3 regions of the Cellulomonas sp. CW35 genome follow, and region 3 is predicted to be linked to each of the others. Evidence: riboswitches for the same ligand, from Rfam matches in the RefSeq annotation. Region 3 holds a riboswitch; each other region holds the start of a gene.
What was found. A riboswitch is a leader RNA that binds a small molecule or an ion and turns the genes downstream of it on or off. The one in region 3 is predicted to bind S-adenosylmethionine.
Positions count from the first base shown of each region.

Region 1 (9,731 bases), 810 kb from region 3:
CGCGGTGAGTGCGGCGGGGTCGTCGGGGCGCACGCCCACGGCCGCGAGCTGGCCGAGCCCGACGACGGCCGCGAGCGCGACGGACGAGCGGCGGCGGGCCTCGTCGGGGTCCTGCCCGAGCTCGACGAGCAGGTCGGCGAGGTAGTCGACGCGCCGCTGGGACACCCGTGCGACGACGTCTGAGACGCCCTCGGCGGCGGCCTCGACGTACAGGCGCGCGCAGTCGCGGCGCCGGCTCGCGACGGCCGTGAACAGGGCCTCGACGCGGTCCCGGGCGTCGCCGCGGCCGTCGCCGTCGACTCCCGCGCGGGCCTCGTCGCGGTCACGACGAACGTGCGCCTGCACAACCGGCGCGGCCGCCTCTACCTGCTGCCCGTGCGTGCGCTGCACCCGCACGTCGTGCGGAGCATGCTCGCGCGCGCCGCGCGCGTCCTGACTCCCTGACCTCTGCGGCGCCGCTCGGCTCAGTCGAGCGCAGGACCGCACGCCGCCGCGGCGGTCGCGGCCAGGTGGTCCAGGCCGTGCACCGCGAGCAGCGGACGCGTGTCGTCGACGACCGCCCAGCAGCCGTCCTCGACCGCGTACCGCGAGCGCGGCCCGTCCGTCACGTACGCGTGCAGCGCCGCGACCAGACGGTCGACGGCCTCGCTCGGCGTCCCGACCCCCACCGACGCGCGGATCGCACCGCCGCTCGCACCCAGGCGGGACAGCAGCGGGTGCGCGCAGAACCGGCCGTCACGCACACCGATGCCGTGCTCGGCCGCGAGGTACGCGGCGACCAGGCCGGGGTCGTGGTCCTCCACCGTGAACGTCACGACCCCCACGGGCTCCGCCGAGTCGGGCCAGATGCTCGCGACGCGCACACCCGGGACCCGCTCGAGCCCCGCGACGAGCCGGCCCCGCAACGCCCGCTCGTGCTCGACGAGCGCCCCGGCCGGCAGCGCCGCGAGCGCGTCGCACGCCTCCGCCAACGCGATCGCACCGATGACGTTCGGCGACCCGGCCTCGTGGCGCGCCGGGGCCGGCTGCCACACGGTCCGGTCGGCCCGCACGTCGCGCACCGCACCTCCCCCTGCGAGGTACGGCATGCCCGTGTCGAGCCAGTCGCGACGGCCGACGAGCGCGCCCGCGCCGAACGGCGCGTACGTCTTGTGGCCCGAGAACGCGACGTAGTCGGCGCCCGTGCGCGCGAGCGAGAAGCCGCGGTGCGGCACGAGCTGCGCACCGTCGACCGCGACCCGCGCACCCGCGGCGTGCGCGATCTCGACGACCCGCTCGACCGGCAGCGCCTCACCCGTGACGTTGGACGCGCCCGACACCGTGACCAGGGCGTACGCGCGCGCGGTGAGCTCCGCGCGCAGCGACTCGAGGGTCGCGGCGACGGTCTCGGCGATCGGCAGGATCGTCGTGCGACGGCCGTGCGGGTCGCTCGAGCGCAGCCACGGGAGCAGGTTCGCGTGGTGCTCCAGGTCGAGCACCAGCACCCGCTCACCGGTCGGGACGACCCCGGCGAGCAGGTTGAGCGAGTCGGTGGTGTTGCGGGTGATGATCGCGACGTCGTCCTCGCGCGCGTCGACGAACCGCGCGACCGCCTGCCGCGCGGACTCGTACAGCGCGGTCGACACCTGCGAGAGGTACCCCGCGCCGCGGTGCACCGACGCGTACAGCGGCAGCACCTCCGCGACCCGGTCGGCGACGGCCTGGAGCGCCGGTGCGCTGGCGGCGTAGTCGAGGTTCGCGTAGACGCGCTGCGTGCCGTCGACGAGCGGCACCGTGGTGCTGCCCCCGACCACGGGCAGGAGCGGCTGGACGGCGGACACGGTGGTCGCGCCCGTCGTCGTGCCGGTCGTCGTGCCGGACGTCGGGGCCGTCGTCGGACAGGACGTCGTCTCGGCCAGTACGGTCACGGGGGTACCTCCGTGGATCCGGGGACCCCGGGTCCGGGCATCCCGCGCTTGCCGGCACCGGTCGGTGCTCGGCCTGGTCGTCACCCGGGGCACCCCACCGCGGAGGAGGGTTGCCGGCCAGCGAGCCGGGGCTTCGCGCTGGCGCTCATGACCTGACCGAAAGGGTGGCGAGCCGAGCGAGCGGCTGTCAACGCGGACACCCGTCCGTCTCGCCACGCGGAACGCGTGTCCACGAGGTGGATGTGGCCGACGAATCGGCGTTACAGTCCTCGCACCATCCAGAGCGGCCGAGAGATCTGGCTCGACGACGCCGCAGCAACCCGCAGGCCCCGCGCCTGGCCGAGGGTGCTACCGCCAGGACCGATGGAGGAGCGACATGGCCGGACCCTACGCAGGCGACCTCACCCCGCAGCAGGCCTGGGACCTCGTGGCGTCCGACGAGCGTGCGCTGCTCGTCGACGTGCGCACCGAGGCCGAGTGGCAGCAGATCGGCGTCCCCGACGCCGCCGACACGGGCGGGCGCGCCGCGTTCGTGCAGTGGCTGACCCCGGTCGGCCCCAACCCCACGTTCCTCGACGAGCTCGCGGCGACCGGGCTCGAGCCCGGCGACGGCCGCCCCGTCGTGTTCCTGTGCCGGTCGGGCGTCCGCTCGGTCGCCGCCGCGCAGGCCGCGACCGCCGCGGGCTACGGCCCGGCCTACAACGTGCTGCGCGGGTTCGAGGGCGACGTCGGGCCCGACGGGCACCGCGGTCACTGGGGCTGGCGCGCCGAGGGCCTGCCCTGGCGGCAGGCGTGAGCCCGTACGCCCCCGGCCCCGGCGACTGGGACGCCCGGCGGGTCGACCGCTCGACGCTGCGCCCGGACACGCTCGCGGTGCGCGGCGGGCACGTCCGCTCGCAGTTCGGCGAGTTCGGCGAGGGGCTGTTCCTCACGCAGGGCTTCACCTACGACTCTGCGGGCCAGGCCGAGGCCGCCTTCGCGGGCGAGGTCGACCGGTTCCTGTACTCCCGCTACAACAACCCGACCGTGTCCACCTTCGAGGAGCGCCTGCGCCTGCTCGACGGCGCGCAGGCCTGCTACGCCACCGCGTCCGGCATGAGCGCGGTGTTCACGGCGCTCGCCGCGCTCGTCGGCTCGGGCTCGCGGATCGTCGCGGCCCGTGCGCTGTTCGGGTCGAGCGTCGTCATCTTCGACGAGATCCTCGCGAAGTGGGGCGTGCGCACCGAGTACGTCGACGGGCACGAGCTCACGCAGTGGGAGGCGGCGCTCGCCACCCCGGCCGACGTCGTGTTCTTCGAGACGCCGTCGAACCCGATGCAGGACCTCGTCGACATCGAGGCGGTCTCGCGCCTCGCGCACGCGGCCGGCGCGGTCGTCGTCGTCGACAACGTGTTCGCGACCCCCGTGTTCTCCCGCCCCCTCGACCTGGGCGCCGACGTGGTCGTGTACTCCGCGACCAAGCACATCGACGGGCAGGGCCGTGTCCTGGGCGGCGCGATCCTCGGCTCGGCGGACTTCGTGGGCGGGCCGGTGCAGACGCTCATCCGCAACACCGGGCCCTCGCTCTCGCCGTTCAACGCGTGGGTCCTGCTCAAGGGCCTCGAGACGCTGTCGATCCGCGTGCGGCACCAGGCCGCGTCCGCGCTGACGCTCGCGCGCTGGCTCGAGGAGCACCCGGCGGTCGAGTCCGTCCGCTACCCGTTCCTCGAGTCGCACCCGCAGCACGACCTCGCGCGGCGGCAGCAGACCGGCGGCGGGACGGTCGTGACGTTCACGCTGCGCACGCCCGAGGGCGCGACGCCGGAGCTCGCGAAGAAGACGACGTTCGGTGTGCTCGACGCCCTGCGCGTGGTCGACATCTCGAACAACCTGGGTGACGCGAAGTCGATCGTCACGCACCCGGCCACGACGACGCACCGCAAGCTCGGCCCCGAGGGGCGCGCCAGGGTCGGCATCGGTGAGGCCACGGTCCGCTTCTCGGTGGGTCTGGAGGACGTCGAAGACCTGCGCGACGACCTCGACCAGGCTCTCAGCACGCTGCGCTGACCCTCCGCCACCACCTCTCCGCTGGGGACCCCACCACCCCACCCGGCCGACGCCGGGGTTGCTCCGGCTCCGACGTCCCGGAACCGGAGCAACCGCGGGGTGGTCAGGTGAGCGTGCGGGCCAGGGCGGCGGCGTGGCGGCGCGAGCCGCCGACGAGCGCGAGCTCGACCCGGTCGACGCCCGCGCGGCGCGCGACGTGCGCCGCCTCGGCGGCGAGCGTGTCGAGCGGCGCGACGAGCATCGTCGCGTCCACGTGCCACGCGAGGTGGCTGAACGCCGCCGCGTAGGCGAGGTGGCCGCGACGACGAGCCGCGTCGTGCGCGTCGTCGGCGACGACCGTCTCGACCTCGAGCACGACGGTGACGTCGCTGCGCGGGCGGCCCAGCGCGGCCATCTCACCGTCGAGCATCGCGACGAGCGCGCGCACCGCCGCGTGCGTCGGCAGACCCGCACCGTGGCGGACGCGGATCACGTCGGCGCGGGCGGCCGCGAGGGCGAGCGTCGTGGGTACGAGCGTCGAGTCGTCGATGACGAACTCGGTGACGTGCCGCGGGGTGGCGGCGGCGAGCGCGACGGCGGCGGGCCGCGCGGGGGACGTCAGGTCAGGGGTGCGCACGTGCGCGAGGGGCTGAGCCACGGGAGGAGGTCCTCGGGTCGGACGGGGTGCGCGACGAGGGCCAGGGGGCCGCGGGCGCGCGCGAGCGTCAGCTCAGCGACAACACACCCGGACCGAGAACATGGCGGACAGGGTAACCACGGCGGCGCGGTTGTGACCACCCCGCGTCCACGATCCGGCAGCCGTCACCCCGGGACGTCACCACCGCCGCGTCGAGCTCAGCGGAGCGCGCGCCCGAACCAGAGGGTCAGGAAGTCGTCGGCGTGGTCGGTGTACGGGGGCACGGGCCGGTAGCCCGCGGACAGGTACAGGGTCACGGCCTCGGGCTGACGGATGCCGGTCGCGAGCACGGTGCTCGTGAACCCGCGGGCGAGCGCGTCGTCGTGCGCGGCGGCGAGCAGCGTCCGCGCCACGCCGGCCCCGCGCGCCGCGTCGCTCACGAACATCTTCTTGAGCTCGGCGCTCCCGTCCGGCTGACCGGGGCGCGGCGCCCGCAGGGACAGGCAGCCCACCGGCACCCCCGCGACCCGCGCCAGCCAGGTGGTGAGCACGCCGACGCCCTGGCGGGCGTCGTCGGACGCGAAGCCGAGGTCGGGCGCGTCGGGGACCAGCTCCGGGTAGCGCTCGACGTTGAACGCCCACATCGCGCGCCGCAACCCCCGCGCCTCGTCGTGGTCCCAGGGCACGGTCTCGAGCGCGACGTCCGCGGCACCGGTGGAGCGCCGCGACGAGGTGCGGGGGCCCGCGGGGACGTCCTTGGCGAAGCAGCGCGAGAGCGGCTCGTCGGCGTACTCGGCGTAGTTCGGGATCGAGCGGTACCCCAGCGAGAGGTACAGGCCGATCGCCTCGGGCTGCAGGACGCCGGTCTCGAGGACCAGCCGCGTGCAGCCGTGCGCGGGTGCGAGCCGCTCGAGCTCGAGCATGACCCGCCGCGCGTGGCCACGCCCGCGTGCCCGCGGCGCGGTGTACAGGCGCTTGACCTCGCCCACGCCCGCGCCGAGGTCTCCGGACGCGTCGCGCAGCGCGACGCACGCGACCGGCTCGTCGCCGTCCCGCAGGACGACCATCGCGACGATCCCGTCACCGGTCATCGTGTGGCCGGTGTCGTCGTCGCCGTACCGGTCGCGCAGCTCGGCCTGCTGGGCGGTGCGCAGCGTGGCGGCGGCCGGGTCGTCCCAGTGGACGAGGTCGAGCGCGACCGTCATGCGTCAGCCGACGAGCGCGTGCAGCACCGAGGTGAAGAACCGCAGGCCGTCCGTGCCGCTGCGCGGCCCCTTCGCGCCGTCCGGCCCGAAGCCCGCCTCGACGGCGTGCTCGGGGTGCGGCATGAGCCCGACGACGTTGCCGCGCGCGTTGCTGATGCCCGCGATGCCGCGCCGCGACCCGTTCGGGTTGTGGTCCTGGTAGCGGAACACCACCCGACCCTCGCCCTCGAGCTCGTCGAGCGTGCGCTCGTCGGCGACGTACTGGCCGTCCTGGTTCTTCAGCGGGATCGTGATCCGCTCGCCGAGCGTGTAGTCGCGGGTCCAGGCGGTGTCGACGTTGTCGACCGACAGCACCTGCTCGCGGCACACGAAGTGCAGGTGGTCGTTCTTGATCATCGACCCGGGCAGCAGGTGCGCCTCGGTGAGGACCTGGAAGCCGTTGCAGATGCCGAGCACCGGCAGCCCGCCGTGCGCCGCGTCGACGATCTCGGTCATGACCGGTGCGAACCGGCTGATCGCACCGGCGCGCAGGTAGTCACCGTACGAGAACCCGCCGGGCAGCACCACGGCGTCCACGCCGTGCAGGTCCGCGTCCGCGTGCCACAGCGCGACGGGCTCGGCACCCGCGAGGCGCACCGCCCGCGCGGCGTCGCGGTCGTCGAGCGTCCCCGGGAAGGTGACGACGCCGATGCGGGTCACGCCGGGACCTGCTCGTCGGCGTAGACCGCGACGACGTCCTCGATCACGGGGTTCGACAGGACCTGCTCGCCGGCCTCACGTGCCGCGGCGAGCACCTCGTCGGTGACGTCGCCGTCGACCTCGAGCTCGAACCGCTTGCCCTGGCGCACGCCCGCGAACTGACCGAACCCGAGCCGGCTCAGCGCGGCGGCGACGGCCTTGCCCTGCGGGTCGAGGATCTCCGGCTTCGGCATGACGTCGACGACAACTCGTCCCACAGGTCTGCTCCTGGTTGCGCGGTGGCGGGGGTTCGCCGCGAGTCTACGACCCGTCCCGCACGGCCGACCGCGCCGACCGCCGGTCGGACACGGCGCCGGGCACGGCGTCGGGCACGGCGTCGGGCACGACCGCCGCACGGGGGGTGTCCGCCGCGGGCACGCGCCCGACGGCGAGCGCGACGACGTCGACGAGCGCGAGCTCCTGCCCGCCCCCGGGCGACGCGGCACCGTCCACCGCACCGTCCACCGCACCGTGCCCCGCATCGTGCAGCGCAGCGAGCGCCGCGGCCGACACCAGGAGCACGACGAGGCCGCACGACGCGACGAGGTAGGACAGGCCGGGCGCCGCGGAGCGCTCGAGCGCGACGAGCCAGACCAGCAGGCCGACGACGAGCAGGGCGGCGAGCCCCGTCGCGCGCCCGGCCGGGACGACGATGCGGTGCGGCTGGTCCGGCAGCGCCCGGCGCCGCCGGCCCCGCAGCCCGGCCACGACGACGACCGCGAGGACGAGGCCGAGGAGCACGGCGCCGACGAGGATCCCCACCCCCAGTGCTCCGGGTCCGCCCGGTGCGACCGCGTCGACCTCGACGCACGCCCGACCGCACGGGGTCACCGCGAGGTGGCCGGGTGCGGTGAGCACCACGCCCAGGGCCGCGGCGGTCGCGACGAGCGCCCCGACGGCGACGCGGCGCAGCGCGGGGCGGGCCGCCACGCGCCGCCGCGGGACCCACGACCAGGCGAGGTCCCACGGCGTGGGCGGCTCACCGGGTTGCGCGACGAGGTGCTTGGCGCGGCGACGCTCACCGTGCAGCTCGCGGCGCAGCAGGACGACGGGGAGCATGAGCGCGGCGACGACCGTGAACGAGAGCTCACGCATCAGGGCGGCGGCGATCGCGAACGGCATCGCCGACCAGACCAGGTCGCCGACCGCACCGGCGACGGAGTGCTGCTCGTCGTGCGCCCACCCGCGATGGCGCGCGGGGATCCGCGCGTCGAGCATCCGGTAGGCGGCGCGGGTCCGCAGCGGAGGGCCGGTGCGCACGCGCGTCGCGAGCCCCGCACGGACGAGGCCGAGCGCCTCGGGGACGCTCACGCGCCCGGGGTCGCCTCCGGCCTGCTCGTCGTCGGCGAGGTCGGCGAGCAGGCCGGCCACCTCGTGCTCGCGCGCGGCACGCCACCGCGGCGGGTACGCCGCGAGGCACCAGCGCAGCGGGACGCCCCGGCGCGCCATCACGCGCCACCGAGCGCGGGACGTGCGGCGAGCACACGCCGTGCGCGGGCCGCGAGCTCACGCAGCCGTTCGGTCTCCGCGGTGACCTGGGCGAGCCCCTCGTCGGTCAGGCGGTAGTAGCGCCGCAGGCGTCCGTCGACGACCACCTCGTCGGACATCTGCGCCCAGCCGCGCTCGACGAGCCGGTCGAGGACGCCGTAGAGCGTGCCCGCGCCGAGCGCGACCCGGCCGCCCGAGAGCGCTTTCACCTCGCGCAGCACGCCGTACCCGTGCCGCGGCTCGTCCGCGAGCGCGAGCATGACGAGGTACGTCTGCTCGCTGATCCCTTTCGCCATGCTCGATATATATCGCTGATCGATACATGGGACAATGGCCGTCAGTCGTGCCCGCGCACCTCGTGCGCCTCACGCGCCACCCGCACGGTGAGCGCACCCGCTCGCACGCGCGCCTCGACCTCGCGATGGTCGCCGACGGGGTCGCCGTCGAGCTGCGTCGCGATCGGCCGGTCCGTGCGCACGCGTACCGCCGCGCCCTGGTGCCGGTCGAGGTGCCCGTGCCCACGCCCCGACGTCACGACCGTCGCGAGCGCGCGCACCCAGCCGACCAGGCCGCGCGGCGCGACGACCGCGACGTCGAGCAGGCCGTCGTCGAGCCGCGCGTCCGGCATGAGCTCGACACCGCCCTGCAACCGCCCGCTGTTGCCGATCACCACGGCCCGCGTCGTGCGTCGCACCGGCGACCCGCCCTGGACCTGCACGCGCGCCGTGAACCCCCGCCCGACCACGGCCCGCAGCCCGCCGAGGATGTACGCCGGCCACCCGACGACGGCCTTGAGGCGCTCGTCGGTGCGCACCATCGTCTCCGCGTCCAGCCCCACCCCGGCCATGACCAGGAAGACGTGCTCCTCGTCGTCGCCGTCGAACCGCAGCGTCCCGACGTCGATGCGCTCGTCGCGCCCGTCGAGCACCACCTGCATCGCGTCCTCGACGTCGTCGGACGTCAGGCTCAGGGCACGTGCGAGCAGGTTGCCCGTCCCACCGGGCAGCAGCCCGAGCGGGACGTCGCCCCCGGCGAGCACCTCGGCGACCGCGCGCACCGTCCCGTCGCCGCCGAACGCGCACACGAGGTCCGCGCCCTGCTCGAGCGCCTTGCGCGTCTGGCCCGACCCGGGGTCCTCGGGGGTCGTCTCGAACCACAGCGGCCGCTCGAGGCCGTGCCGCTCGCACACCGCGTCGAGCCGCGGTCGCGCCTCGACGACCTCCTGCTTGGCGGGGTTCGCCACGATCGCCACGCGCGTCATCGCCGGCCCTCCACGGTCTGCGTCTCCTGAGGCTCCTGCGGCGCCCGCTCGCGGGTCGGCCGGAGCCAGTACCAGCCCAGCAGCGCGCACAGCACGCCGTTGGCGCACCCGACGAGGACGTCGGTCGGGTGGTGCATCCCGCGGTACAGCCGCGAGGTCATGACGAACAGCGGCACGAGGAGCAGCACCACCGTGAGCGAGACGCGCAGCCACGTGCGCTCGATGCGCTGCGCCATGAGCGCGAGCGTCACGTACAGCGCGGTCGAGGCCCCCGAGTGACCGCTCGGGAAGCTCGACGTGGGCGGTGCGTGGTCGAGCTTCGGCACGTCGGGGCGGCTGCGCCCGACGAGGCTCGACGACGCGAGGAACACCATGACCTGCGCGCCGAGCGCCACGCCGGGCACCACGGCGTACCACCACCGGCGCGTGCGCCACCAGACCGCGGCCACGACGACGAGGCACACGGCGAT
Region 1 is NZ_CP199000.1:561,881-571,611, reverse strand. Features, by position in the region: gene ACT17Q_RS02715 (hypothetical protein) at 1-390, opposite strand, end outside; gene ACT17Q_RS02710 (aminotransferase class V-fold PLP-dependent enzyme) at 465-1,907, opposite strand; SAM riboswitch class IV at 1,947-2,060, opposite strand; SAM riboswitch class I at 2,179-2,277, shown strand; gene ACT17Q_RS02705 (rhodanese-like domain-containing protein) at 2,284-2,703, shown strand; gene ACT17Q_RS02700 (O-succinylhomoserine sulfhydrylase) at 2,700-3,953, shown strand; gene ACT17Q_RS02695 (hypothetical protein) at 4,057-4,590, opposite strand; gene ACT17Q_RS02690 (GNAT family N-acetyltransferase) at 4,788-5,774, opposite strand; gene purQ (phosphoribosylformylglycinamidine synthase subunit PurQ) at 5,778-6,473, opposite strand; gene purS (phosphoribosylformylglycinamidine synthase subunit PurS) at 6,470-6,730, opposite strand; gene ACT17Q_RS02675 (hypothetical protein) at 6,774-7,961, opposite strand; gene ACT17Q_RS02670 (PadR family transcriptional regulator) at 7,961-8,296, opposite strand; gene ACT17Q_RS02665 (diacylglycerol/lipid kinase family protein) at 8,338-9,261, opposite strand; gene ACT17Q_RS02660 (phosphatase PAP2 family protein) at 9,258-9,731, opposite strand, start outside.
Region 1: linked by a shared signal. The riboswitch ahead of ACT17Q_RS02705 (rhodanese-like domain-containing protein) and the one ahead of ACT17Q_RS15330 (methylenetetrahydrofolate reductase) in region 3 are both predicted to bind S-adenosylmethionine.

Region 2 (9,731 bases), 830 kb from region 3:
CCCGGCTCGGACCGGTGCGCGCAGTCCGAGAACCGGCACCGGGCGGCCAGCGCGGCGACGTCCGCGAACGTGTGCTCGAGCGCCTCGGCGTCCGCCACCAGACCCACCGCACGCAGCCCCGGGGTGTCGATCAGCACCGCGCCGCCCGCGAGCGGCACCAGCTCCCGGTGCGTCGTCGTGTGCCGGCCGCGGCCGTCCGCGCGGCGCTCACCCGTCGGCATCGCCGCACGGCCCGCGAGCGCGTTGACCAGCGTCGACTTGCCGGCTCCCGAGGGTCCGACGACGACGAGGGTCGTGCCCGGCGTGAGCACCGCGCGCAGCGGCCCCAGCCCCTCGTCGGCGGTCGCCGTGACCGCGTGCACGTCGACCCCGAGCGCGACGCGCTGCACGTCAGCGGCCATCCCCCACGGGTCGGGGACCAGGTCCGCCTTGGTCAGCACCACCACCGGCGTCGCGCCCGAGCGCCACGCGAGGGTCAGCAGCCGCTCGACGCGCCCGAGGTCCGGGTCGGGGTCCAGGTGCTCCACGACGAGCACGACGTCCACGTTCGCCGCGAGCACCTGCGTCAGCGACGTGCGGCCCGCGGTGTCCCGCACGAGCGCCGACGAGCGCGGCAGCACCCGCGCGACGCAGCCCGCGTCGTCGAGCAGGACGTAGTCGCCGACCGCGGGGACGACACGCCCCTCGTCGTGCTCCGCGAGCCCGTCGCGCGCGAGCGCCGCGCGCACGGGCTCTGCCGGGGCGGGCTGTGCCGGGGCGGGCTGTGCCGGGGCGACCCCCGCGAGGGCGGGTCCGGGGACGCCGAGGTCGGGCACGACGAGCACCGCACCCTTGTCGGCGCGCACCACACGCCATCGCTGCGAGGAGGACATGCCGCCGACGGTAGGCCGACGCACCCGCGCCCGTCCGCTCCATTTCCGACCCCCGGCAAGGGGCCGAGCACCGACGTCAGGACGCGTTGCGCGCCAGCTCGAGGGCGATCTCCTGCCACCACTGCCCGGCGGCGGGCCCGCCGTTGCACGTGCCGTCGGACTCGCCGGGAGACTTGACCCACAGCAGCGCGTCGAGCGCCGTGCCGTCGTCGACGAGCCGCGGCGCCTCGCCGAGCGCGCGGCCGCGCGCGTTGCACCACTCGCCGTTCGAGCCGTTCCCGTTGCGCGAGGTGTCGACCACGAAGCCCAGGCCGTCGAGCTGCGCCGCGACCTGCTCGCCGTACGCGCGCTCGTCGGCGGTGGTCTGGTAGTTCGACGTGTTGAGCGCGAAGCCCGCGAGGTGCGCGGTGCCGACCGCGCGGATGCGCGCGACCGCCTCGCCGACGGGCAGCCACCCGCTGTGGCCGGCGTCGAGGTAGACGCGTGCGCCCGCCTCGTCGAGGGTGCGCGCGGCCGCGGCGAGGAGCGCGACCCGGTCGCCCTGGCCGTCGCAGTCGCCGAGCTGGGCGAGCGCGTCGGGTTCCAGTACGACGACGGGGTGCCCGACGATCCCGCCGGCCACCGCCTCGACCCACGCCGCGTACGCGTCGGCGGCGACGCCGCCCGCGGAGTGCAGCCCGCAGTCGCGGCCCGGGATCGCGTACACCACGAGCACAGCGGTGGTGCCCGAGTCGGCGGCGGCCGACGTGAGCCGGGCGACCTGATCACGGGCCACGCCGGCGTCGACCCAGTCGCCCACCCAGGCGGCCTGCGGGGTCTGGGCGATCGTCGCGAGGAGTCGCTTCTCCTCTCCCGTGGCCGCGCTCCAGGCGGTGACCGCCTGCGACTCGGTGCGCACCAGCAGGCCGCCGGCTGCGTCCGCTCCGGCGGCGGTGCTGGGTGCCGGCGTCTGCGGCGCCGCCGACGGGGGTGCGGCGGTGGGCGCGTCGGCCGTGCCCGGAGCGGCCGACGAGGCGGCCGGGGTGGTCGTGGCCGGACCCGCGGTGGCGTCGCACGCGGCGAGGAGCCCCATGAGAATCATGGCGAGGAGCACGGCGAGGACGCCTGCCCGCACGGGCGCGCCGGCCACGAGCCCGGCTCCGGAGGTGGGCTGCGCAGCGCGTCGGTCACCCATGAGGTCGTCCACCCATGAGCACGTCAGCGGCCGCACGGGGCGCGCACTGCAGCCCGGACGTCCGGGTTCACCCGTTCGCGACAGGCCGCGGCCCCGGTCGCCTCGCGTGAGGCGACCGGGGCCGCACGGCCGTCAGACCAGGCCGAGCGCGAGCATCGCGTCCGCGACGCGCACGAAGCCCGAGATGTTGGCACCGGCGACGTACGAGCCGGGCACGCCGTACTCGTCGGCCGTCGTCAGGCACCGGTCGTGGATGTCACGCATGATCGCCGCGAGGCGCTCCTCGGTGTGCTCGAACGTCCACGAGTCCCGCGACGCGTTCTGCTGCATCTCGAGCGCGGAGGTCGCGACACCGCCTGCGTTCGCGGCCTTGCCGGGCGCGTACAGCACGCCCGACTCGGTCAGCAGCGTGATCGCCTTGGGCGTCGTGGGCATGTTCGCGCCCTCGGCGACGACCTTGACGCCGGAGCCGACGAGCGCGCGCGCGTCGTCCTCGTCGAGCTCGTTCTGCGTGGCGCACGGCAGCGCGACCTGCGCACCGACCTCCCAGACGCGGCGGCCCGGGACGTACACGGCGCCGCGACGCTCGGCGTACACCGAGACGCGCCCGCGCTCGACCTCGCGCACCTGCCGCAGCAGGTCCAGGTCGATGCCCTTCTCGTCGAGCACGTAGCCCGACGAGTCCGAGCACCCGACCACGTGCGCGCCCAGCTGCTGGGCCTTCTCGATCGCGTACAGCGCGACGTTGCCCGCACCGGAGACGACCACGCGCTGCCCGTCGAAGGACTCGCCGATCGTCCGGAGCATGCTCTCCGCGAAGAGCACCGTGCCGTAGCCGGTCGCCTCCTTGCGGACGAGCGAGCCGCCCCAGGTGAGGCCCTTGCCCGTGAGCACCCCCGACTCGTAGCGGTTGGTGATGCGCTTGTACTGCCCGAACAGGTAGCCGATCTCACGGCCGCCGACGCCGATGTCACCGGCCGGCACGTCCGTGTACTCGCCGATGTGGCGGTACAGCTCCGTCATGAACGACTGGCAGAAGCGCATGACCTCGCCGTCGGACTTGCCGCGCGGGTCGAAGTCCGAGCCGCCCTTGCCGCCGCCGATCGGCATGCCCGTCAGCGCGTTCTTGAAGACCTGCTCGAAGCCCAGGAACTTCACGATCCCGAGGTACACCGAGGGGTGGAACCGCAGGCCGCCCTTGTACGGGCCGAGTGCGGAGTTGAACTCGACGCGGAAGCCCCGGTTGATCTGCACGGTCCCCGAGTCGTCGACCCAGGGGACACGGAAGATGATCTGCCGTTCGGGCTCGCACAGCCGCTCGAGGACGGCGGCGTCGACGTACTCGGGGTGGCGGTCGAGCACCGGCCCGAGGCTGTCGAACACCTCGTGGAGGGCCTGGTGAAACTCGTGCTCCCCGGCGTTGCGCGCGAGCACCTGCTCGAGGGCACGCTCCAGCTGCACCTGCATGTCTTTCGGCTCCGCTCTGCTCCGCGTGGCCTGGATGTGAGGACGCCCCAGGCTAGACGCCGTCCGGCAGTCGGGCGCAGGACTCCCGACCCGTGGACATCCGCGGGTCGCTGGGCGGCGCGGCGCTCGTCGCCCCGCGGTCGGCGTGCCGCTGGGGCGCGGGGCCCCGCGACGTCCACCAGACGAGATTTCCGACCAATCTGGTATCCCTTTTCGCACCCGCTGCTATACCCCTCCCGAGGTCACGAGAACCAGCGCCAAGCCCCGGCTCGCTGGTCGGCAACCCCGGTCACGCGCGGGGTGCTCCGGGGGACGACCTGGCCGGCCCACGGGCCGGCAAACGTGACGGAACGATTGCGAGGGACCATGAGCACGCACGCACCTGACACCCACCCCGAGCCCACCGTCGTGGTGGTCGCGGGCAACCCGCGCGAGGGATCGCGCACCCTGGCGGCCGCCCGGGCCGCGGCGCTTGCCGTCGCCGCCCACGTCGGCGGGACGGTCACCACCACGGTCGACCTGGTGACCGTCGCCGGCGAGCTCTTCGCCGGGCAGCGACCCCAGGTCGACGCCGCGCTCGGCGCGCTGGCGGACTCCGATGTCGCGGTGATCGCGACCCCGGTCTACAAGGCCTCCTACACGGGCCTGCTGAAGGCGTTCCTCGACCTGTACGGCCCCGACGGGCTCGCGGGCGTCGTCGTCGTGCCCCTCGTCGTGTCCGGCAACCCGGCGCACGCGCTCGTCGGCGAGGTCCACCTGCGGCCCGTGCTCGTCGAGCTCGGCGCGGTCGTCCCGACCCGCGCCCTCACGGTCACCGAGGCCGACCTCGCCGACCCGACCGGCCTCGACCGCGCCGTGGACGCCTGGCTCGCGCGCGGCGGCGACGCGCTGCGCCGCGCCGTCGGTCAGCCGGCCGCGGACCTCGACCTCGCGGAGGCAGCCCGATGACCGCCGAGCCGGTCGCCCGCCCGCACACCGACGCGCCGCACGAGTCGCGCCTGTCACCCGACGAGTACAAGGCCGTGTTCCGCGGCCACCCCGCGGGCGTCGTCGTCGTGACGCTGCGCGACGCGGACGGCCGACCCGTCGGGTTCACCGCGACGTCCGTCATCTCGGTCTCCACCGAGCCGCCGCTGCTCGCGTTCTCGCTCGCGTCCTCGTCGTCCTCGTGGCCCGCGGTCTCGCGTGCGACGACCCTCGCCCTCAGCTTCCTCGCCGACCACCAGGACGACGTCTCGGCCAGGTTCGCGACGAGCGGCATCGACCGGTTCGCGGCCGGCGGCTGGACCGCGCTGCCGGCCGGGGAGCCGGTGTCAACGACCACTCATCCCGATCCCACGATCTGGACCATCTCGTTCCCCGTGTGAGCCCCCGCTGCCCCACCTCGCCCACGCCCCCGCCCGCCGACCCCGCGGTTCCTCCGGGTCCGAAGGAGCTGAGCCGGAGCAAGCGCGGTCTCGACCGAGGCCCCCGCCGCTGACCCCGTCGTTGCTCCGGCTCTGGAGGGGCCGAGCCGGAGGAAGCGCGAGGTCGGCGGGGTGGGGCGGTCAGGTATCGGGTGTCGGGTGCGGGGGCTGGGTGTCGGGGACGACGAAGCCCCCGCGCCGGGTGGGTGCGGGGGCTCCGGGGTGGTGCGGGGTCAGCCGAAGTGGCGCGGGAGGGTGGCCTCGAACACGTCGCGGGCCTCGGCCAGCGGGATCGCGAACAGGCCCTCGACCTCGACGGCCGGACCGGCCTCCTCGTCGTCGGACGCGACGTCCGCGGTCTGACCGAGCTTGAGCGCCGGGACGCCGCGCGCGACGCACAGGTCCGCGAAGCGCACCTCCTCCGAGCGCGGCACCGCGACGAGCGCACGTGCCGTGGACTCGGAGAACAGCGCCTCGAACGGCGTGAGGCCGTCCCGCTCGCACAGCGCGTCGAGGGACACGCGCACACCCACGCCGAACCGCAGCGACGACTCGAGGAGCGCCTGGACCATGCCGCCCTCGGACAGGTCGTGCGCCGCGTCGACGAGGCCGTCGCGCGCGGCGTTCTGCAGCACCGCGGCCAGCGCACGCTCGGCGGCCAGGTCGACCCGCGGCGGCACGCCGCCCAGGTGACCGTGCTCGACGTCCGCCCACGCGGACCCGTCGAGCTCGGCACGCGTGGTGCCGAGCAGGTAGACCGACACGCCCGGCGCGGTCCAGCCGGACGGCACCGCGGACGCGACGTCGTCGAGCACGCCCAGCACACCGACGACGGGCGTCGGGTGGATGGCCGAGTCGATCTTCCCGGGCTCGCCCGTGCCGTTGTAGAGCGAGACGTTGCCGCCCGTGACGGGGACCTCGAGCGTCTGGCACGCGTCGGCCAGGCCGCGGATCGCCTCGACGAGCTGCCACATCGAGTCGGGGTGCTCGGGGCTGCCGAAGTTGAGGCAGTCGGTCACCGCGAGCGGGCGCGCGCCCGTCGTCGCGACGTTGCGGTACGCCTCCGCGAGCGCGAGCTGCGCACCCGTGTACGGGTCGAGCTTGCCGTAGCGGCCGTTCGCGTCGGTCGCGAGCGCGACACCCAGGCCGCTCTCCTCGTCGACCCGGACCACGCCCGAGTCGTCGGGCTGCGCGAGGGCGGTGTTGCCCTGCACGAAGCGGTCGTACTGCTTGGTGACCCACTCCTTGGACGCGAGGTTCGGCGAGCCGAGCAGGCGCAGCGCGGTCGCGCGCAGCTCGTCGGGGCTCGTCGGACGCGCGAGCGACGCGGACGTGTCGGCGTTCAGCCCGTCCTGCCACGCGGGACGCGCGTACGGGCGGTCGTAGACCGGGCCGTCGTGCGCGACCGTCTTGGGGTCGACGTCGACGATGCGGTGCCCGTGGTGGTCGATCGTGAGCCGGCCCGAGCCGGTGACCTCGCCGATGATCGCGGTCTCGACGTCCCACTTGCGCGTGATCGCGAGGAACTCCTCGAGCTTGGCGGGGGTGACGACCGCCATCATGCGCTCCTGCGACTCCGACATCAGGATCTCGCCGGCCGTCAGGGTGGGGTCGCGCAGCAGGACGTTCTCGAGGTCGACGTGCATGCCGCCGTCACCGTTCGAGGCGAGCTCGCTCGTCGCGCACGAGATGCCCGCCGCGCCCAGGTCCTGGATGCCCTCGACGACGCGTGCGGCGTACAGCTCGAGGCAGCACTCGATGAGCACCTTCTCCATGAACGGGTCGCCGACCTGCACCGACGGCCGCTTGGACGGCTTGGTGTCGTCGAACGTCTCCGACGCGAGGATCGACGCCCCGCCGATGCCGTCGCCGCCCGTGCGCGCGCCGAACAGCACGACCTTGTTGCCCGCACCCGACGCGTTCGCGAGGTGGATGTCCTCGTGCCGCAGCACGCCCAGGCACAGGGCGTTGACGAGCGGGTTGCCCTGGTACGAGGCGTCGAACACGAGCTCGCCGCCGATGTTCGGCAGACCGAGCGAGTTGCCGTAGCCACCGACGCCCGCGACCACGCCGTGCACGACGCGGGCCGTGTCCGGGTGGTCGACCGCACCGAACCGCAGCTGGTCCATCACGGCGACGGGGCGGGCACCCATGGAGATGATGTCGCGCACGATGCCACCGACGCCCGTGGCCGCGCCCTGGTACGGCTCGACGTACGACGGGTGGTTGTGGGACTCGACCTTGAACGTCACGGCCCAGCCGTCGCCGATGTCGACGACGCCCGCGTTCTCACCGATGCCGACGAGCAGGTGCTCCTTCATCGCCGGTGTGGTCTTGTCGCCGAACTGGCGCAGGTGCGTCTTGGAGGACTTGTACGAGCAGTGCTCGGACCACATGACGGAGTACATCGCGAGCTCGGCGGCGGTGGGCCGGCGGCCGAGGATGCCGCGGATGCGCTGGTACTCGTCGGGCTTGAGACCGAGCTCGGCGTAGGGCTGGGCGAGGTCGGGAGTCGCCGCGGCGTCCTCGACGGTGTCGTAGTGCTGGTCGCTGCGCGCGGGTGCGGAGGTCATCGGTTCCCTTGGGCGAGTTCCGGGCCGTGCCGGCCGGCCCGCGGGGACACGGCCGTCGTCGGCGGACGGCGACAGGATACCGACGCCCACGGGGCCGTCCGACGCGCGTCCACTCCCCGGCGCGGAGCCCTCCCGGCCCCGCGCGGCGCAGGCTCGTCGGACGCGCGTCCAGGTGACGCTCGCCCGGACGGGCGAGCCCGGCGTGCGCTCAACGGGTGACACGTGCGCACGCCCCGGCGCGCCGCGCGCGACACGCCGATGGGGGAATTGTGCGTTATGCCTGATCGCCCTACTGTCTCGGCTTGGTCGGATGTCCGATTCGACCGTTTTCGACGCACTCTCCCGAGCCGAGGTCCGATGCTCCCCCGTGCCGCTGCCGCCACAGCCCTCCCGATCGTCACCGGTCTGCTCCTCGTCGCGTCGTCATCGGGCGCGTGGGCGGGCACGTCGGACGGCCCCGTGCCCTACGCCGTGACCGCCGAGGGCCTGACGCTGGCACCGGGCGACACGTTCGCGAACCACGACCACGTGAACGTGCAGTACACGCACCACGGACGCACCGGCTCGGCCAACCTGCACATCGAGGGCACGCGCTCGACCGGCGGCCTGATCGGCAAGAGCGCGGTGCGCTGGGACACGGTCGGCATCCCCGCGAACTCCTGCATCACCTGGGTCCAGGTGAGCAAGTACGAGGAGCACTTCGGTGAGGGCGGCCAGAAGCCGGTCTGCTCGACGACGTGCCGCCCCACCCCGCAGCCGAGCTCCCCGCCGCAGCCGTCCCCCTCGCCCCAGCCGACGTCGTACCCGACCTACCCGCCGCGCCCGACCCCGACGCCGAAGCCGACCGTGACGCCGACGCCGCCGGTCGAGGAGCCGACGCCGGGCCCGACCGTCCCGCCGCTCCCGCCCGTCGAGGAGCCGCTGCCCAGCCCGGAGCCGTCGGTCGAGGCGCCGACGCCGACGCCCACCGCTGACGAGACGACGCCGGCCCCCACGCCCGGCGAGTCGACCCCGCCGTCGGACGACGTCACCCCGACCCCGGTCCCCTCGCTGTCGAGCCCCGTCGCGCCGGGTGACGACGAGGAGGTCGTCGTCGCCGGGCCGAGCCCGACGCCGAGCTACCCGTCCGCGGTGCTGGCCGACGAGAACCCCGACGACACCCCGCCGCTCGCGAGCACGGGTTCCGACTCGCTCGTCCCCGGCCTCGCCGCCGGGCTCGGCGCACTCGCCGCCGGTGCGGGACTCCTCGCCGTCCGCGCCCGCAAGGGGTACCGCCCCGCGCACCGTCGCTGACGCGACCGACGGGCCGGTGACCGCGCCTCCGGGTGCGGGCCCCGGCCCGTCGGCGCCGACGTCCGGCCGCACCCCCTCCCCCTGAGCGGCCGGGCGCGGGCCCGGCGGGCACGAGCCGCACACTCGGCCCGCCGGGCTCCGGCACGCGCGCGCTAGGTTCGACGCGTGCCCACCGCAGCGACCCGACGCACGAGCGCCGTCACGCTCGCGGCGCTGGTCCTCGCCCTGGTCGGCGCCTGTGGGCCATGGGCGTCGGACGACGTCGCGCCGACGACGAGCGCACCCTCGCCGACGGTCGGACCGACCGCGACGCCCGCTCCCACGCGCACACCCGGTGACACGAGCACGGTCGGCCCCACGAGCACGGCGGACCCCCTGAGCACAGCCGGTACGTCGGCGGCGGACGCCGCGCTCCTCGCCCGCGCGCTCCGCGACGGTGTGACCGTCCGCTCGTCCGGTCCGTCGACCGGCCCGGTCGCGCTGCGCGTGCTCGCCGACGCCCCGGCCCGCCTGCTCGACGACGGCTCGGTGCGGGTCCCGCTCGCGGCGGGCACGGGCGCCGTCGTCGTCGCACCCGCACCCTGGCGGCTGGACGTGCTCCCGGACGGGACCGCGCTCGTCCTGCGCGGCGAGGTGCCCGTCGCGGGCGTCCGCGCGCAGCCGGACGGGCGGCTGCGCACGCTCGCCCGCACCGAGGCGGGCGGCGCTCGCAGCGACGTCGCGGTGCTGCGCGCGGGGGACGAGCCGACCAGCGTGTGGTTCACGGCGCGCGCGGTGCTCGACGTGGCGTGGGGCGAACGGGAGGGCGGGCGGTCACTCGCGGTGACGCCCGCGGACTGGGCGCGCGGCGGCGGGCTCGCGGCCGACGCGCTGGTGCCCGCGCAGGTCGTCGCGGCCGCGCCCGAGGCGGGGGCGCCGACGATGCTGGACCAGCTCGCGTGCCACC
Region 2 is NZ_CP199000.1:581,549-591,279, reverse strand. Features, by position in the region: gene rsgA (ribosome small subunit-dependent GTPase A) at 1-872, opposite strand, end outside; gene ACT17Q_RS02790 (glycoside hydrolase family 6 protein) at 949-2,046, opposite strand; gene gdhA (NADP-specific glutamate dehydrogenase) at 2,179-3,513, opposite strand; SAM riboswitch class IV at 3,754-3,862, shown strand; gene ACT17Q_RS02780 (NAD(P)H-dependent oxidoreductase) at 3,880-4,461, shown strand; gene ACT17Q_RS02775 (flavin reductase family protein) at 4,458-4,880, shown strand; gene purL (phosphoribosylformylglycinamidine synthase subunit PurL) at 5,153-7,492, opposite strand; gene ACT17Q_RS02765 (LPXTG cell wall anchor domain-containing protein) at 7,850-8,785, shown strand; gene ACT17Q_RS02760 (DUF2599 domain-containing protein) at 8,951-9,731, shown strand, end outside.
Region 2: linked by a shared signal. The riboswitch ahead of ACT17Q_RS02780 (NAD(P)H-dependent oxidoreductase) and the one ahead of ACT17Q_RS15330 (methylenetetrahydrofolate reductase) in region 3 are both predicted to bind S-adenosylmethionine.

Region 3 (9,731 bases):
CGGGCTGCCCGTCGTGGCCGGCCGCCGGGTGCTCTACGCGACGGTCGACCCGGAGGCCGCGCGCGAGCTGTTCCTGCGGCACGCGCTCGTGCAGGGTGAGTGGACCACGCACCACCAGTTCTTCCACGAGAACCGGCGGCTGCTCGCGGAGGCCTCCGAGCTGGCGGCGCGCGCCCGCCGCGCGGACCTGCTGGCCGACGAGGACGCCCTGTTCGACTTCTACGACGAGCGGGTCCCCGCGGACGTCGTCTCCGCCCGGCACTTCGACCAGTGGTGGAAGACCGCGCGGCGCCGCGACCCCGACCTGCTGACGTACTCCCGTGAGCTGCTCGTCTCGTCCGACGCGGACGCGATCGACGAGTCCTCGTTCCCGTCGCGCTGGCCGCAGGGCGACCTGTCGCTCCCGCTGACCTACCAGTTCGAGCCCGGCACCGAGGCCGACGGCGTCACCGTGCACATCCCGCTCCCCCAGCTGCCGCGCCTGACGCCCGACGGCTTCGGCTGGATGGTGCCGGGGCTGCTCGACGAGCTCGTCGTCGCGACGATCCGCGCGCTGCCCAAGCCAGTGCGCGTGCAGCTCGTCCCCGCACCCGACGTCGGCCGCGCGGTGGCCGCCTGGCTGCGCGAGAACACCGCGACCTGGGCCGACACCGTGCGCGCGGGCGACGCCGCGCCGTCGTTCCACGACGCGTTCCGCTCCGCCGTCCGGGCCGTGCGCGACGTGGACGTCCCCGCCGACGCGTTCGACGACGACCGCCTGCCCGCGCACCTGCGCATGACGTTCCGCGTGGTCGGGGACCGTGGCGGAGTGGTCGACGAGGGCAAGGACCTCGCGGCGCTGCAGCACCGGCTCGCGGACCGCGCGCAGGACGCGGTCGACACCGCCGTGAAGGCCGCGCTGCGGCAGGCCATGCGGGAGGCGGGGCTGGCGGCCGACGAGCCCGCGCGGCCTGGTCCGCGCGCGCGCCCGGACCGCGGCGATGCCCGCTGGTCGGACGCGGGTGCCTCCGAGTCGCGGCACGCGAGGGACGGCTCGTCGGGGCCGGTCGCCGAGTCCGTGTCGCGCGCGGGCCTGACGACGTGGCCCGCCGACCTCACGCTCCCCGAGGTCGTCGAGGTGCGCTCGGGCGCGACCGTCGTGCGCGCCTACCCGACCCTGGTCGACGAGCGCACGAGCGTCTCGGTGCGCACGCTCGCCGACGCGTCCGCGCGCCCCGCCGCCGCGCGCGCAGGCCTGCGCCGGCTGCTGCTGCTCGACGTCGGGCTCGCCCCGGCCCGCGTGACGTCCCGCTGGACGGGTGCCCAGGCGCTCGCGCTGGCCGCCAACCCGTACCCGAGCCGCGAGGCGCTCGTCGAGGACGTGCAGCTCGCCGCGGTCGACGCGCTCGTCGACGAGCACCTGCGCACGCGCCCCGCCGAGGCGGGCCGCACCCCCGCGGACATCCGGACGCCCGAGGACTACGCCGCGCTGCGCGCGTTCCTGCGCGACCGGCTCGAGGACCGGGTGCACGCGCTCGTCGGCGTGCTCGTCCAGGTGCTCACCGCGTGGCGCGAGCTCGAGGTAGAGCTCAAGGGGACCTCGAGCCTCGCGCTGCTGGCCACCGCGTCCGACGTGCGCGAGCAGTCGGCGCGACTGGTCCACGCGGGATTCGTCGTCGAGACCGGCGCGGACCGCCTGATGCACCTGGTGCGCTACCTGCGTGCTGCGCGGTACCGGCTGGGCAAGGCCGCCGAGAACCCCGCGCGCGACGCCGACCTGGCGTGGCAGGTGCACGACCTGGAGAACGCGCTCGCGGCTGCGTCCGGGGCGGACCGCGCGCAGGTCGCGATGGTCCGCTGGCAGCTCGAGGAGCTGCGCGTGAGCCTGTTCGCGCAGCAGCTCGGCACCCCGACCCCGATCTCGGCCCAGCGCGTCCGCAAACAGCTCACCACCCTGACCTAACCCCAGCGGATCACGAGAACCCGCCGATCGGAGCTGGACGCGGTGATCGCGGACAGGGCGTCAAGGTCGTCGTCCCCGAGAAGCGCCGACGCCGCGGTGGGCGCCCACACCCCACGACCAGATCTTCTCGCTCCCTCCGAGACAACCTCGGAATCAGCGTGTCCACCTCACGGGGTCAAGCCCCCTCGGCGAACCCACTCCCGCCCACCCCGTGGTTGCTCCGGGTTCGCGCGCGCATACCGCGAGCAACCACGGTCTCGACCCAGCCACCGCGTGTCTCCTGGCTCGGGGATCTCGACAGCGACCAGCCCGGCACATGGCCGAGGTGGCCGGTCGTCGCCCCCGCGGATGCTACGGGAACGGCGCGTCTGAGCCGTAGCACCCACGACGTCGGGGTTGCGGAGCGGGACCGGGCCGACGGGGGGGAACGGGGTTCGGCTGACGGCCTGGCGTCCACAGTGGGCGCGCGAGGTCTGCCGCGCGTGGGCGGGAGACGGCAGACTCAACCGCATGGACGACACCGTGACGGCCGACACCCCGCTGGCGGCCGTGACCGCTCCGGCGCCCGTGACCGCTCCGGCGCCCGTGACGGGGCGGTGCTTCGGGGACGGGGACCCGCTGTACGAGCGCTACCACGACGAGGAGTGGGGTGTCCCGGTACACGGCGAGGAGGCGCTGTTCGAGCGGATCGCGCTCGAGGGCTTCCAGTCGGGGCTCTCGTGGATCACCGTGCTGCGCAAGCGCGAGTCGTTCCGTGCGGCGTTCGCGGGGTTCGACCCGCGGGTGGTCGCGGAGTACGACGAGCACGACGTCGAGCGGCTCCTCGCGGACGCGGGGATCGTGCGCAACCGCCAGAAGATCGAGGCGACCGTCGCCAACGCGCGCGCCCTGCTCGCGCTGCACGCCTCCGGCCGCACGCTCGACGCGTTGTTCTGGTCGTTCGCGCCGGACCGCACGCAGCACGTGCGCCCGGCCTCGTGGGCGGACGTGCCGGCGGTGACGCCCGAGTCCCGCGCGCTCGCGCGCGAGCTCAAGTCGCTCGGCTTCCGGTTCGTCGGACCGACGACGGCGTACGCGGCGATGCAGGCGTGCGGGCTCGTCGACGACCACCTGGCGACCTGCCCGTCGGTGCGTGGGTGAAGTCCCCGGCGGCTGCGGAGACGGATGCGGTGGGTCGTGGCGTTCGGGTGACCCGGCGCGAGAGCAGATCCGCAGGTCAGCGCACGTCGGCCGGGACGGGTCACGCGATTACCCGCGGCGTCCGGCCGTCCCGGTGCCGCCCGCTCGGATGAACCCGGGACGTGCTCTTCTCGGGTGATCCGGCTGTGGGGACTTCGCCTGATCGTGCACGGCGGTTACAGTCCTGCGCATGACCGAGATGCCCGACCACGACGGCGGCCTGGACGCCGTCCGCGGTGCGCGGGAGGCGCTGGGCGGGTCGGTCCCGCCGGACGCGCAGGTCCTGCAAGCGGTCGAGGCCGGTCTGCTGTCGACGGTGACGGGCACCCAGCCGTGGGGCGAGATCCCGCACCAGCGCCCGCGTCCGCTGGCCTGACCCGCGGAGCGTCCTTCCGCCTGATCTGCGACTCTCCGGCGACGCGTCCGCTGGGCGGCCCGCCCGTCTCGCAACGTGAGAAGTCGTGGTCAGCATGTGGGCTCCCGGCCTACGATCACGCCAACCATCCAGAGCGGCCGAGAGACCTGGCTCGTCGACGCCGCAGCAACCCCCCTCCGCGACGAGGGTGTGGGTGCTTCCGCCAGGACCGATGGAGTGGACATGTCGCAGACCCAGTGTCTGAACGGCCCGCCGGCGTGAGCGCGGCGACCGTGAACCCGCCCGCGGCGCAGCCGCGGCTCGACGACGCGCGCGCCGACGGTGCGAGCAGCGCGACGCGCCCCGGCGTCCCGACCGGCGCGCACGTGGCCGCCGACCCGCGGCCGCTCGGCACGCTCGACCGCCCGACGCTCTCGTTCGAGTTCTTCCCGCCGCGCAACCCGCAGGCCGCGCCGCGCCTGTGGGAGACCGTGCGCCAGCTCGAGGCCGTGCACCCGGACTTCGTCTCGGTCACGTACGGCGCGTCGGGCAAGACGCGCGAGACGTCGCGCGCGTTCGTCTCGCGGCTGCTGCGCGAGACGTCGCTGTCCCCGATCGCGCACCTCACGTGCGTGGGCACGAGCCGCGAGGAGATCACGACGATCGTCGAGGAGTTCCTCGACGAGGGCGTGCGCTCGTTCCTGGCGCTGCGCGGCGACCCCCCCGCGGGCCAGGCCGACTGGCAGGCCCACCCGGACGGCCTGGAGACCGCGAGCGCGCTCGTCGGTCTGCTGCGGGACATCGAGTCCCGCCGCTGCGGTGCGAGCCCGGCGCAGGCCGTGCGTGCGCGGGTGCGGCCGCTGTCGGTCGCGGTCGCGGCGTTCCCGCGCGGCAACGCGGCGACGGGCGGCACGCGCGCGCAGGACGTCGCGTCGCTGCTCGCCAAGCAGGAGGCGGGTGCGGACTTCGCGATCACGCAGGTGTTCTACGACGCCGAGTCGTACCTGGGCCTGGTGGCCGAGGCGCGCGCGGCGGGCGTGGTCATCCCGATCATCCCCGGGATCATCCCGTTGACCGACCCGGCCCGGCTGCTGCGCACGCAGGAGCTCACGGGTGTCCCGGTGCCGCGCGACCTGCTCGACGCGCTCGGCTCCGCGGACGACGCGTCGGCGGCGCACCGCATCGGCACCCGCGCGGGTGTCGACCTCGTCAAGGGCGTCCTCGACGGCGGCGCACCCGGCGTGCACCTCTACACGTACAACAAGCACGAGGCCGCGCTCGACCTGCTCGAGGGCGCGCAGCTGGACGGCTCGACACGCTGAGGTCGGCGCCCACGTCCCCCGAACCCCGCACCACCACGACACGAAGGCTGGACCCCATGAGCGAGACCCCGCAGTTCCCGACCGGCTCCGTGCTCGGCTACCCGCGCATCGGGCCGCGCCGCGAGCTCAAGAAGGCCGTGGAGGCCTTCTGGGCCGGGAGGTCCACGGCCGACGAGGTCGAGGCGACCGCCGCGGCGCTGCGCCGCCGGACGCGCGAGCGCCTCGTCGAGCTCGGCCTGCCGAAGGACACGGCCGCGATCCCGAGCGCGTTCTCCTTCTACGACCAGGTGCTCGACGCGACCGCGGTCGTCGGCGCGATCCCCGCGCGCTTCGCGGACCTCGTCGGTGAGGACGGCACGCTCGACCTCGCGGCGTACTCGACGGTCGCGCGCGGCCGTGGCGACGACCTGCCGCTCGAGATGACCAAGTGGTTCGACACCAACTACCACTACCTCGTCCCGGAGATCGGCCCGGAGACGACATTCTCGTACGTCGGCACGCGCCCGGTCGCGGAGTTCGTCGAGGCGCTCGCCGACGGCGTCCTGACCCGCCCGGTGATCGTCGGCCCGGTGACGTACCTGGCGCTCGCGAAGGCGACCGAGGGTGCGCCCGCGGATTTCGCGCCGATCGACCGGCTGCACGACCTGCTGCCCGTGTACGCGGACCTGCTGCGCGACCTCGCGGCGGCGGGGGCCACGTGGGTGCAGCTCGACGAGCCCGCGCTCGTCTCGGAGAGCATCGACGTGCCGGTCGAGCGTCTGCTCGCGGCGACCGCGGACGCGTACCGCGTGCTCGCGACCGAGCTCGCGCGCCCGCAGCGTCCCGCGCTGTTCGTCGCCGCCCCGTACGGGGACCTGGGCGCCGCGCTCCCGGTGCTCGCGGGCACCGACGTCGAGGCGATCGGGCTGGACCTGGTCAAGGGCACGGCGCCCACCGAGGCGGTCCCGGGCCTGGAGTCGAAGACGCTCGTCGCGGGCGTCGTCGACGGTCACAACATCTGGCGCGCGGACCTGGACGCCAAGCTGCAGGTGCTCGAGCAGCTCGAGGTCATCGGTGCGGGCGCGGTCGCGGTCGGCACGTCGACGTCGCTGTTCCACGTGCCGCACGACACGGCGGACGAGCCGAACCTGGACCCGACGCTGCGCTCGTGGCTCGCGTTCGCGGACCAGAAGGTCGCGGAGGTCGTCACCCTCGCGGAGGGCCTGTCCGAGGGCCGCGAGGCGATCCACGAGCAGCTGCTCGAGGCGTCCGACGCGGTCGCGTCGCGCCGCAGCGCGCCGGGGGTGGTGCGTCCCGAGGTGCGCGAGCGCACGGGCGGCCTGTCCGACGACGCGTTCGCGCGCGGCTCGTTCGACGAGCGCAAGGAGGCCCAGGCGCAGCGACTGAACCTCCCGCCGCTGCCGACGACCACCATCGGCTCGTTCCCGCAGACGCCCGAGATCCGTAAGGCCCGCGCGGCGCACGGCAAGGGCGAGCTGACCGACGAGCAGTACGTCGAGGAGATGAAGGCGGAGATCCGCCGCGTCGTGGAGCTGCAGGAGCGGATCGGTCTGGACGTGCTGGTGCACGGCGAGCCCGAGCGCAACGACATGGTGCAGTACTTCGCGGAGAACCTCGACGGCTTCGCGGTCACGGAGAACGGCTGGGTGCAGTCGTACGGCTCGCGCTGCACGCGCCCGTCGATCCTGTGGGGCGACGTGTCGCGGCCGAAGCCGATCACGGTCGACTGGACGACGTACACGCAGTCGCTCACGAGCAAGCCGGTCAAGGGCATGCTCACGGGCCCGGTGACGATCCTCGCGTGGAGCTTCGTGCGCGACGACCAGCCGCTGCGCGAGACCGCGAACCAGGTGGCCCTCGCGCTGCGCGACGAGATCACGGACCTCGAGGCCGCGGGCATCGCGGTGATCCAGGTCGACGAGCCCGCGCTGCGCGAGCTTCTCCCGCTGCGCGCGGCGGACCACGCGGACTACCTCGACTGGTCGGTGCGCTCGTTCCGGCTCGCGACGTCGGGCGTGCGTCCGGACACCCAGATCCACACGCACCTGTGCTACTCGGAGTTCGGCCAGATCATGGGTGCGATCGACGGTCTGGACGCGGACGTCACGTCCATCGAGGCGGCGCGTTCGAAGATGGAGATCGTCGAGGACATCGCGGCGGCGGGCTACCCGCGCGCGGTGGGCCCGGGCGTGTACGACATCCACTCGCCGCGCGTGCCGTCGGTCGAGGAGATCACCGAGCTGCTGACGGGTGCGGTCAAGGCCATCGCGCTCGACCAGCTGTGGGTCAACCCGGACTGCGGGCTCAAGACGCGCCGGTACGACGAGACCACGCCGAGCCTGGAGCACATGCTCGTGGCGACCCAGGCGGTCCGCGCCACGCTCTGAGACACCGCGCGAACGGGTCGGCCCAGCCCCGGGCCGACCCGTTCGTCGTCCCGACCCGAGCCCGCGCGTGCTGGACGCGGGCCGAGACCAGGGCGATCGCGAGCACGTCGGACGGTGGGTAACGTCCGGGAGGTGAGCCTGTTCGACGTGTCGCTCGAGGAGCTGCGGACCCGCACCAGCCAGAAGTGGCGCCGCTACCCGCCCGACGTGCTGCCGCTGTTCGTCGCGGAGATGGACGTGCGCGTGTGCGAGCCGGTGGTGGCGGCGGTGACCCACGCGCTGCGCCGCGGCGACACGGGCTACCCGGCCGGCCGGCCGTACCAGGAGGCCTTCGCGGGCTTCGCGGAGCGCCGCTGGGGCTGGGCGCCGGACCCGGCGACGACGGCCCTGGTGCCGGACGTCATGCAGGGCGTCTCGGAGCTGGTGCGGCTGCTCACGGACGACGACGGCGTGGTCGTCATCAACCCGCCGGTGTACCCGCCGTTCCGGGCGTTCGTGCGGCGCACGGGCCGCGCCGTGGAGCGTGCGGACCTGGGCGCGGACGGTCGCCTCGACCTCGCGGCGCTCGACGAGGCGTTCGGCCGGGCGCGGGCGGGCGGGCGGTCGGCGGTGTACCTGCTGTGCCACCCGCAGAACCCGACGGGCACGCTGCACGCCCCGGACGAGCTGCGCGCGGTCGGCGAGCTCGCGGCGCGGCACGGCGTGCGGGTGGTGTCCGACGAGGTGCACGCCCCGCTGGTGCTCGACGCGGACGTGCGGTTCGTGTCCGCGACGACGGTGATCCCCGGCGCGGTCGCGGTGCACTCGGCATCCAAGGCGTTCCACCTCGCGGGCCTGAAGGCGGCGCTGGCCGTGCCGGGCCCGGACGCCGTGGCGGACCTGGCCCGCCTGCCCGAACTGGTGTCGTCCGAGGTCGGGCACGTACCGGTCCTGGCGCACACCACGGCGCTCACGCACGGCGACGACTGGCTGGACGCGCTCCTGGAGTCGTTGCGGGACTCGCGTGCGCACCTGGGCGCGCTGCTCGACTCGCGGCTGCCGCGCACGCGGTGGACCCCGGGCGCGGCGACGTACTTCGCGTGGCTGGACCTGCGCGAGCAGCTGCCGGGCGAGGAGGACCCGGCGGCACGCCTGCTGGCGGACGCGCGCGTCGCGCTGAACGCGGGCCCGACGTTCGGGCGCCCGGGCGCGGGCTTCGCGCGGCTCAACTTCGCGACGTCCCGCGCGATCCTCACCGAGGCGGTCGAGCGCGTGGCGCGCAGCCTGCCCGCCTGAGGTCGCACGCGCGCGACCGGCCCGCGCGGTCGTGCGCGGGCCGGTCGCGGCGGGTGGCCGGTCAGGCCGACGCGGACGTGATCTCCGGCGTCGGGGCGGCGGTGCCGTGCTGCACCTCGATGCGCCGCGGCTTGGCCTCCTGGGCGACCGGGATGGTCAGCGTGAGGACGCCGTCGGTGTAGGTCGCGCTGATCGCGTCGAGCGCGAGCCCGCGGCCGAGCGTCAGCTGGCGCGCGTAGGTGCCGGACGGGCGCTCCTTGGCGAGCCACTGCACGTCCTCGTCGGTGCGCGGCGAGCGCTGCGCGCGGATGGTCAGCGTGCGGTCCTCGACGTTGACGTCGATGGTGCCCGGGTCGGCGCCCGGCAGGTCGACGTGCAGGACGTAGTGGTCGCCCGAGCGGTACAGGTCGACGGGCATCGCCTGCGAGAGCGCGGCGGTCCGGTCGGCGTTCAGGACGGACGTCAGGAGTCGGTCCATCTCCCGGAACGGGTCGGTACGAGTAGCCATACCCTCACCTCCTTCGCAGCGAGGTGCCGGACCACCCGGCGCCTCGGGTACGTACCGGGCGCGCGGCCCGGTGGGCTACGGCACTGTTCTAGCACTCTCACCGACCGAGTGCTAAACGAGGTTCGCTCAGGGCAGACGCGCGCCGGAGAGGTGCTCGACGATCCGCACGTCGGCGTCGAGCCACGGCACGTCGAGCCAGTGCGCACGCGGCAGCCACCGCAGCTCGTCGTGCTCGACGAGCGGCTCGGGCGTCCCGGCGCTCACCTCCGCGAACCACAGGCGCATCGCGTACGTCTCGGACAGCCGCCACGCACCCTCGTCGGGACCGACGACCTCGTCGCCGAGCGTGACGCGCACGCCCAGCTCCTCCCGCAGCTCACGGTGCAGAGCCTGCACCGGGCTCTCGCCGGCGTCGACCTTGCCGCCGGGGAACTCCCAGCGGCCGGCGAGGCTCGCGGGGGTCGCGCGGCGCGCCGCGAGCAGCGCGTACGGGTTGTCGAGGTCGTCGACGATCGCGGCGGCGACGACGAGCACGGGAGCCATGCGGCGAGTCTGCCAGGAGCGCCCCGGGCGGTCCCGCAGACGACGACGGCCCGCCCTCGTCAGGGCGAGCCGGTCGGGTGCCCGCTGCGCAAGGCCGGCCTCGAGGCCGCAACGGGGCGCGCCGCCAAGGCGGCGCGCCGCGGCCGCCCGGCGCGCTCCGCGCGCACCACCACCGACCAGTCGGCCGTCGAGCAGACTCCGACCCCGGCCGCCACCAACG
Region 3 is NZ_CP199000.1:3,369,295-3,379,025, forward strand. Features, by position in the region: gene hrpA (ATP-dependent RNA helicase HrpA) at 1-1,942, shown strand, start outside; gene ACT17Q_RS15320 (DNA-3-methyladenine glycosylase I) at 2,453-3,082, shown strand; gene ACT17Q_RS15325 (hypothetical protein) at 3,312-3,497, shown strand; SAM riboswitch class I at 3,619-3,715, shown strand; gene ACT17Q_RS15330 (methylenetetrahydrofolate reductase) at 3,755-4,798, shown strand; gene metE (5-methyltetrahydropteroyltriglutamate--homocysteine S-methyltransferase) at 4,855-7,185, shown strand; gene ACT17Q_RS15340 (MalY/PatB family protein) at 7,318-8,460, shown strand; gene ACT17Q_RS15345 (Hsp20/alpha crystallin family protein) at 8,522-8,968, opposite strand; gene ACT17Q_RS15350 ((deoxy)nucleoside triphosphate pyrophosphohydrolase) at 9,095-9,511, opposite strand.